2 regions of the Bacillus sp. PK3-037 genome follow, and region 2 is predicted to be linked to the other one. Evidence: a T-box and tRNA genes for the amino acid it is inferred to sense, from the RefSeq annotation. Region 2 holds a T-box; the other holds one or more tRNA genes.
What was found. A T-box is a leader RNA that pairs with one kind of tRNA and senses whether it is charged. The one in region 2 lies ahead of thrS (threonine--tRNA ligase), so its partner is inferred to be a tRNA-Thr.

Region 1 (3,407 bases), 590 kb from region 2:
ATTTCAGCGCACCCGCTGCATAAGGCGTACGGCCGCTTGCTGCAATCGCGATCACTGTATCGGCTGAGGTGAGATGGATGGATCGTAAATCCTCGGCACCTGCTTCTTCATGATCTTCAATTCCCTCAGCCGCCTGCAAAAATGCGTTGGGACCGCCTGCCATTAATCCGATTACCTGATCAGGACTGACGCTGTAGGTCGGAGGACATTCAACTGCGTCCATCACACCGAGTCGGCCGCTAGTGCCTGCACCTGCGTAAATGAGCCGTCCGCCATTTTGAAAGGATTCATACGCGCATTCGACGGCTGCTTCTATATCGGGAAGGACACGCTGAACGGCGGCAGCGACTTTGATATCTTCATTGTTAATCATTTTTAAGATATCGAGGGTGTTTGCTTTGTGTATTTCCGATGTTTGGCTATTGCGTGATTCCGTGGTAAGGCTGTGAAGATTCAATTGTTCTGACATGAGGAAGCCCCCTGTGTAAAAATATATCTTAATATTCAGTATATTCATTTCTGTCATGATATTTCAACTATCATTTTTAATTTTTGAAACTTTATTTCAAAAGAGGCTATAGGAAATAATGAAGTATCAGCTGTTCGCCAAGCGGCCCGATTTTTCGGCGCCCTTTATCAAGAAATCCTGTTTTCATATATAGCTGCTTTGCACGGGTGTTCAGGTGATTGACGGCTAAAATGATTTCATCGCACCATGGGAAATACCCTTTAACAAAAGAGGGAAGCTGAAGCATGGCTTTTTTCGCATAGCCTTGTCCGTGGTGGGCAGAGTTTAATGATAAGGAACTGAGCAATAAAGCAAATGGATTGTTGGAATAGGGAGCAATGGTTTCTTTTGACGTATGCAGAATGAAAAAGCCTATTGGCAGATCACCTTTTAAGATGACAACCGGATAGCGCTCCTGAATGCTTAGGGCCTGGGTCAGCACCTCTTTTGGGAGAGCGGTAAAGCGTTTGTCATCATTGTGTAAAGTAAATGCGTGAAGCTCCGGCAAATGCTCAGGCTTATAGAAGGATAAAGAGATATCTTGCGTCATGATGAGCCTCCTTATAATATGTCGTCTAACTGGTTTTCAGAAATTACACGGTACCCTGCTTGTTTTAATAGCGCGGCGGTTACTCCGTTTCCAGCGATTTTTTTGCCTGAAAATGAGCCATTATAGATGAAATTGCTTCCGCATGATGGGCTGTTTTCTTTCAATATGACGGCAGAGGCGTTGATTTCTTTTGCATAGGCCAATGTTTGGGCCGCGCCCTTCATATATAAATCTGTTACATCTTCTCCTGAAGACGTTATGATTTTCGCGGCTCCATTAAGAACATCCTCACCAGTGCCTCCGATGATTTCTGCTGGTTCCCGGGGAGTGGAGAACCCGCCGAGAAGCTCAGGGCAAGCCATCACTGCTTGTTTTTCTTCAATCAGTTTTCGGATTTTCTCTGATGCGGCATGCGAACCGTTGTATCTGCATTCAATACCGCCGAGGCAAGAGCTGACTAGTATCATATTGGTATCTCCTCTCTTAATTCGATCTATATCTATCTTAAAATAAATGATAAATGGTAGGAGGCTTTTTCAGTTAAAAAAGGGGTAAAAAAGTTTGAAAATAAAAAATTTAAATTTCCTCTTTACAAAAGGGGGGTAACCTGTATATAATAACTTTTGTCAGCTCGACGAGAACACAAACGGCCCGTTGGTCAAGCGGTTAAGACACCGCCCTTTCACGGCGGTAACACGGGTTCGAATCCCGTACGGGTCACCATTTGGAGGATTAGCTCAGCTGGGAGAGCATCTGCCTTACAAGCAGAGGGTCGGCGGTTCGAGCCCGTCATCCTCCACCATCTTGCCGGTGTAGCTCAATTGGTAGAGCAACTGACTTGTAATCAGTAGGTTGGGGGTTCAAGTCCTCTTGCCGGCACTGTTTTTCTTAAAAATATGGAGGGGTAGCGAAGTGGCTAAACGCGGCGGACTGTAAATCCGCTCCCTCAGGGTTCGGCAGTTCGAATCTGCCCCCCTCCACCATCATTGGGCTATAGCCAAGCGGTAAGGCAACGGACTTTGACTCCGTCATGCGTTGGTTCGAATCCAGCTAGCCCAGTCACAGACACCTTTGATCAAAAGGTGTCTTTTTTCTTTTTGAAAAATCATTCCAATTTCTAACTGTTCAGTCTGTATAATAATTTTAAAAATATGTTAAGGTAGTTTATTCACAAATTGCCATCTACACCCTGCCAAAAATTTGTTAAACTTATTTTATAAAAAAATTGAAACCTTTAGAAACGAAGCTCGTATACATACAGACCGGTGAAGGCAGAGGTTAGATAAATATGGAAATGATGATTAAAAAGAGAATTAAGCAAGTCAAAAAAGGCGATCAAAATGCATTTGCGGACATCGTAGATATTTACAAGGATAAAATTTATCAGCTTTGCTACCGTATGCTTGGCAATGTGCATGAGGCGGAAGATATCGCACAAGAGGCTTTCATCAGAGCGTACGTCAATATCGACAGTTTTGATATCAACCGGAAATTTTCAACTTGGCTTTATCGAATTGCGACCAACTTGACCATTGACCGCATTCGCAAAAAGAAGCCGGATTATTACCTCGATGCAGAAGTGGCGGGTACAGAAGGCTTGACGATGTATTCCCAAATCGCCGCAGATGGAGTGTTGCCTGAAGATGCAGTCGTATCGCTGGAGCTTTCACACACGATTCAGCGGAAAATATTAAAGCTTCCTGACAAATACAGAACTGTCATTGTATTAAAGTATATTGATGAACTCTCATTAATTGAAATCGGCGAGATTCTGAACATTCCTGTGGGGACTGTAAAAACGCGGATTCACAGAGGCAGAGAGGCTCTTAGAAAACAATTAAGGGATCTTTAAGTGGGGTGATGAAATGAGCTGTCCTGAACAAATTGTGCAGCTTATGCATATGCATCTTGATGGAGATATCCTTCCGAAAGATGAACAAGTATTAAAAGAACATCTGGAGGCATGCGAGGAATGCAGAAAGCATTTTTATGAGATGGAAAAATCCATTGCGCTCGTCCGGAGCACATCGCATGTCGAAGCCCCCGCCGATTTTACCGCTAACGTCATGGCAAAATTGCCTAAGGAGAAGAAAAGAGCTTCTGTGAAAAGATGGTTCAGATCCCATCCGGTTATCGCGGCTGCTGCGGTATTCATCATTTTGATGGGCGGCGGATTGTTAAACAGCTGGCACAATGACCACAACTTCAGCGTGTCGAAGCAGCCGAATCTGGTCGTGCAAAACAACACTGTGATCGTGCCAGAAGGTGAGACGGTCAAAGGTGATGTCACCGTCAAAAACGGCAAGCTGATTATTAAAGGGAAAATAGACGGGGATGTAACCGTTGTAA
Region 2 (3,407 bases):
TTAAATACCTGAAAAGGAACTTGTTCACTCTTCTGATGTCCGAATTGACGGACGTTTACGGCCTTTTCATTCACTTCCTGATCCCCTAGCACCAGCATGTACGGGATTTTCTGCATTTGTGATTCTCTGATTTTGTAGCCAAGCTTTTCATTGCGTTCATCAATATTGACTCTTATCCCGAGCCGCTTTAGCTCAGACTGCACCTTTTCGCAGTAGTCCATATGAACGTGAGAAACCGGTATAATTTGGACCTGCACCGGCGCAAGCCAGACTGGAAAAGCTCCGCCAAAATGCTCGATCAGAATGCCGAAGAAACGGTCAATTGAGCCGAATACCGCTCTGTGAATGACGACGGGACGAACCTTTTCATTGTGCTCATTAATATATGTTAAATCAAATTTTTCCGGCATTTGAAAATCAAGCTGGATTGTGGCGCATTGGTGGCTCCGCTTCAGAGCGTCTTTAATATGAAAATCGATTTTCGCTCCGTAAAACGCTCCATCCCCTGCGTTTACTTCATAAGGAAGATCCAGATCCTCAAGGACGTGTTTCAAGGCGTTTTCAGACATTTCCCACACGCTGTCTTCACCTGATGAATCCTCCGGACGAGTGGAAAGCTCAACCGTATACTCGAAACCGAATGTGCGGTATACCTCGTCAATCAGCCGAATGGCTTCTTTGATTTCACTCTCGATTTGATCCTCCCGAACAAAGATATGCGCGTCATCCTGGCAGAACGTCTGGACGCGGAGCATTCCGTTCAGAGCACCGCTGTATTCATGGCGGTGCACCTGGCCGAACTCCGCCATACGAATCGGCAGATCCCGGTAAGAATACAGGCTGTTTTTAAAGATGAGCATATGGCCGGGACAATTCATCGGCTTCATTGCAAATGCAGTATGATCTACTTCCGAAAAATACATATTGTCGCGATAATGGTCCCAGTGCCCCGACTGCTCCCATAACCGCTGATTCATCATAAACGGCGTACGGACTTCAGCGTAGCCGGCATTTGTTTGCAGCTCACGCGAAAAGCGTTCCAGCTCATTGCGGACAATCTGCCCTTTTGGCAAATAAAACGGCATTCCCGGGGCTTCTTCCGAGAACATAAACAGCTCTAATTGTTTTCCCAGCTTGCGGTGATCCCGTTTCGCTGCTTCTTCCAGCATATGCAGGTGCGCATCCAAATCTTTTTTCTTTTGAAACGAAACACCGTACACCCGCTGAAGGACTTCATTTTGGCTGTCTCCTCGCCAATAAGCACCCGACACCCGTGTTAATTTGAACGCCTTGATCATTCCTGTTGAAGGAAGATGCGACCCGCGGCACAGGTCAACAAATTCTCCCTGCTGATACAGCGTCATGCTTTCCCCGCGCGGAATGTCTTTCAAAATTTCCAGCTTAAACGGCTCGCCTTTTTCTGCAAAAAGCGCTTCAGCCTCCTCGTAAGAAACCTCTATTCGCTTGATATCCATATTTTCGTTTATAATATGCTTCATCTCTTTTTCGATGGCCTCTAAATCTCCGGAAGTCAGACTCCGATCAAGCTTCATATCATAATAAAATCCGTCTTCAATGACAGGCCCTATTCCCAAGGACGCTTCGCCGTACAGCCGTTTCACTGCCTGAGCCAGCACATGCGCTGATGTATGGCGAAGCACCTGCAAGCCTTCTGGAGAATCCAGTGTGATAATTGAAAGCTCAGCATCTTCCTCCAGCTTGAAGCTGACATCAACGAGCCGGCCATTAACCTGTCCCGCTGCTGCTTTCTTTTCCAAACTGGAGCTGATGGACGCAGCCGCCTCTTTGACTGTAGTGCCTTTCGGATATTCCTTTACCTGTCCGTCCGGAAGCTGAATACTTACATGTTTACTCATTTCAAACACTCCTTATTCATTGTGGTATATAAAAAAACACACCCGTCCCTCTGTAAGGGACGAGTGTGTGATTAACCCGTGGTTCCACCCAAGTTCCCAACGAACTTTCATGTTCATCGGCTCGGTGCTGTAACGCAGCATAAACGGCATTGGATACTGATTGTTCCCCAATGCTGCTCCAAGGCGGTAAATGATATTCCTAAGCTGGGAAGCTCGCACCTTTCCTTCCCTCTCTGAAAACCGTAAATATCATTCATGTCCTTTTCATCGCATTTCTATATGTATATAAAAAGACACACCCGTCCCTCTATAAGGGACGAGTGTGTGTGATTAACCCGTGGTTCCACCCAAGTTCCCAACGAACTTTCATGTTCATCGGCTCGGTGCTGTAACGCAGCATAAACGGCATTGGATACTGATTGTTCCCCAACGCTGCTCCAAGGCGGTAAATGATATTCCTAAGCTGGGAAGCTCGCACCTTTCCTTCCCTCTCTGAAAACCGTAAATATCATTCATGTCCTTTTCATCGCATTTATTGACTCATATAAAAAAACACATCCATCCCTCGCAAGGGACGAATGTGTTAAAATTCGTGGTTCCACCCAAATTCCCAACAAACATACATGTTCGTCGGCTCGGTGCTGTAACGCAGCATGACGGTATCAGATACTTAATTTCCCCGATACGGCTCAAAGGCGGTAAGCTGCTTTCTCTGCGTTAGGAAGGTTTCAGCTGATCCTTCCCTCTCTGGAAACCGTAAAAAGCATCTCGTGTCCTTATCAGTGCCTGTTTGAATAATTTCATATATCTTACTATATGTTTCTTGAAAAAACAATGGACGATTTTAAGATGATGCAGAAGCGGACGTTTCTTTATGAAAAGTCAGAAACCGCCACACAAAGAATGCGGCAAGACTGTATGCCGCGCCCATCATCAAAAACGTAAACCCAGCTCCGGCGTACCAAGTGGCGGACAGATGAATGACCACTCCGGAAACCGCTACGCCAACCAATGCCCCGATTTGCCGGTTGGCATTTAAAGCTGCTCCTGCGATATTGGCATGCTCCTGTCCCGCTGTCTTCATCATCACAGCCGTCATGGCAGGAACCGTAATGCCGACACCAAGATTCATGACAGAAGTCAGAACCGCAAGCTGCCAGTAAGGCAAATCCGGAGAAACCATGACAAATAACAGCAATGCCATGATGCAGCTGACAGCCATTGAAACAAACATAAGAAGCCCCGCTTCAAAACGGTTCGCCAGCCGGGCAAACAGCAGATTTCCTACCACAAAGACAGCCATCATCGGCAATAGTTCGACGCCCGCTAAAAAGGAACTTGCGCCTCTTGCTTCCTGCAAAAATAGACTCAGCATAAACATACCGCCGAAAAGAGCAAAATTCAGTAAAAACCCAACGAACTGCGCTGCCGAGAAACGTCCGTTTTTATATAATGACGCAGGAAGAATAGATGTTGCCGAAAAAATTTCTCTCAGAATAAAAAGCACAAACGCCAAAACCGCCGCCGCGA

Region 1: it has a tRNA-Thr gene. The T-box ahead of thrS (threonine--tRNA ligase) is inferred to sense a tRNA for this amino acid. The anticodon was not compared.

Annotation. Positions count from the first base shown of each region.
Region 1 is NZ_CP096408.1:3,933,086-3,936,492, reverse strand. Features, by position in the region: gene murQ (N-acetylmuramic acid 6-phosphate etherase) at 1-469, opposite strand, end outside; gene M1D69_RS20195 (GNAT family N-acetyltransferase) at 576-1,058, opposite strand; gene M1D69_RS20190 (2-thiouracil desulfurase family protein) at 1,070-1,525, opposite strand; tRNA gene M1D69_RS20185 (tRNA-Glu) at 1,707-1,781, shown strand; tRNA gene M1D69_RS20180 (tRNA-Val) at 1,785-1,860, shown strand; tRNA gene M1D69_RS20175 (tRNA-Thr) at 1,865-1,937, shown strand; tRNA gene M1D69_RS20170 (tRNA-Tyr) at 1,957-2,041, shown strand; tRNA gene M1D69_RS20165 (tRNA-Gln) at 2,046-2,117, shown strand; gene sigW (RNA polymerase sigma factor SigW) at 2,347-2,910, shown strand; gene rsiW (anti-sigma-W factor RsiW) at 2,924-3,407, shown strand, end outside.
Region 2 is NZ_CP096408.1:393,495-396,901, reverse strand. Features, by position in the region: gene thrS (threonine--tRNA ligase) at 1-1,877, opposite strand, end outside; T-box leader at 1,930-2,154, opposite strand; T-box leader at 2,187-2,413, opposite strand; T-box leader at 2,445-2,669, opposite strand; gene M1D69_RS02050 (MFS transporter) at 2,722-3,407, opposite strand, start outside.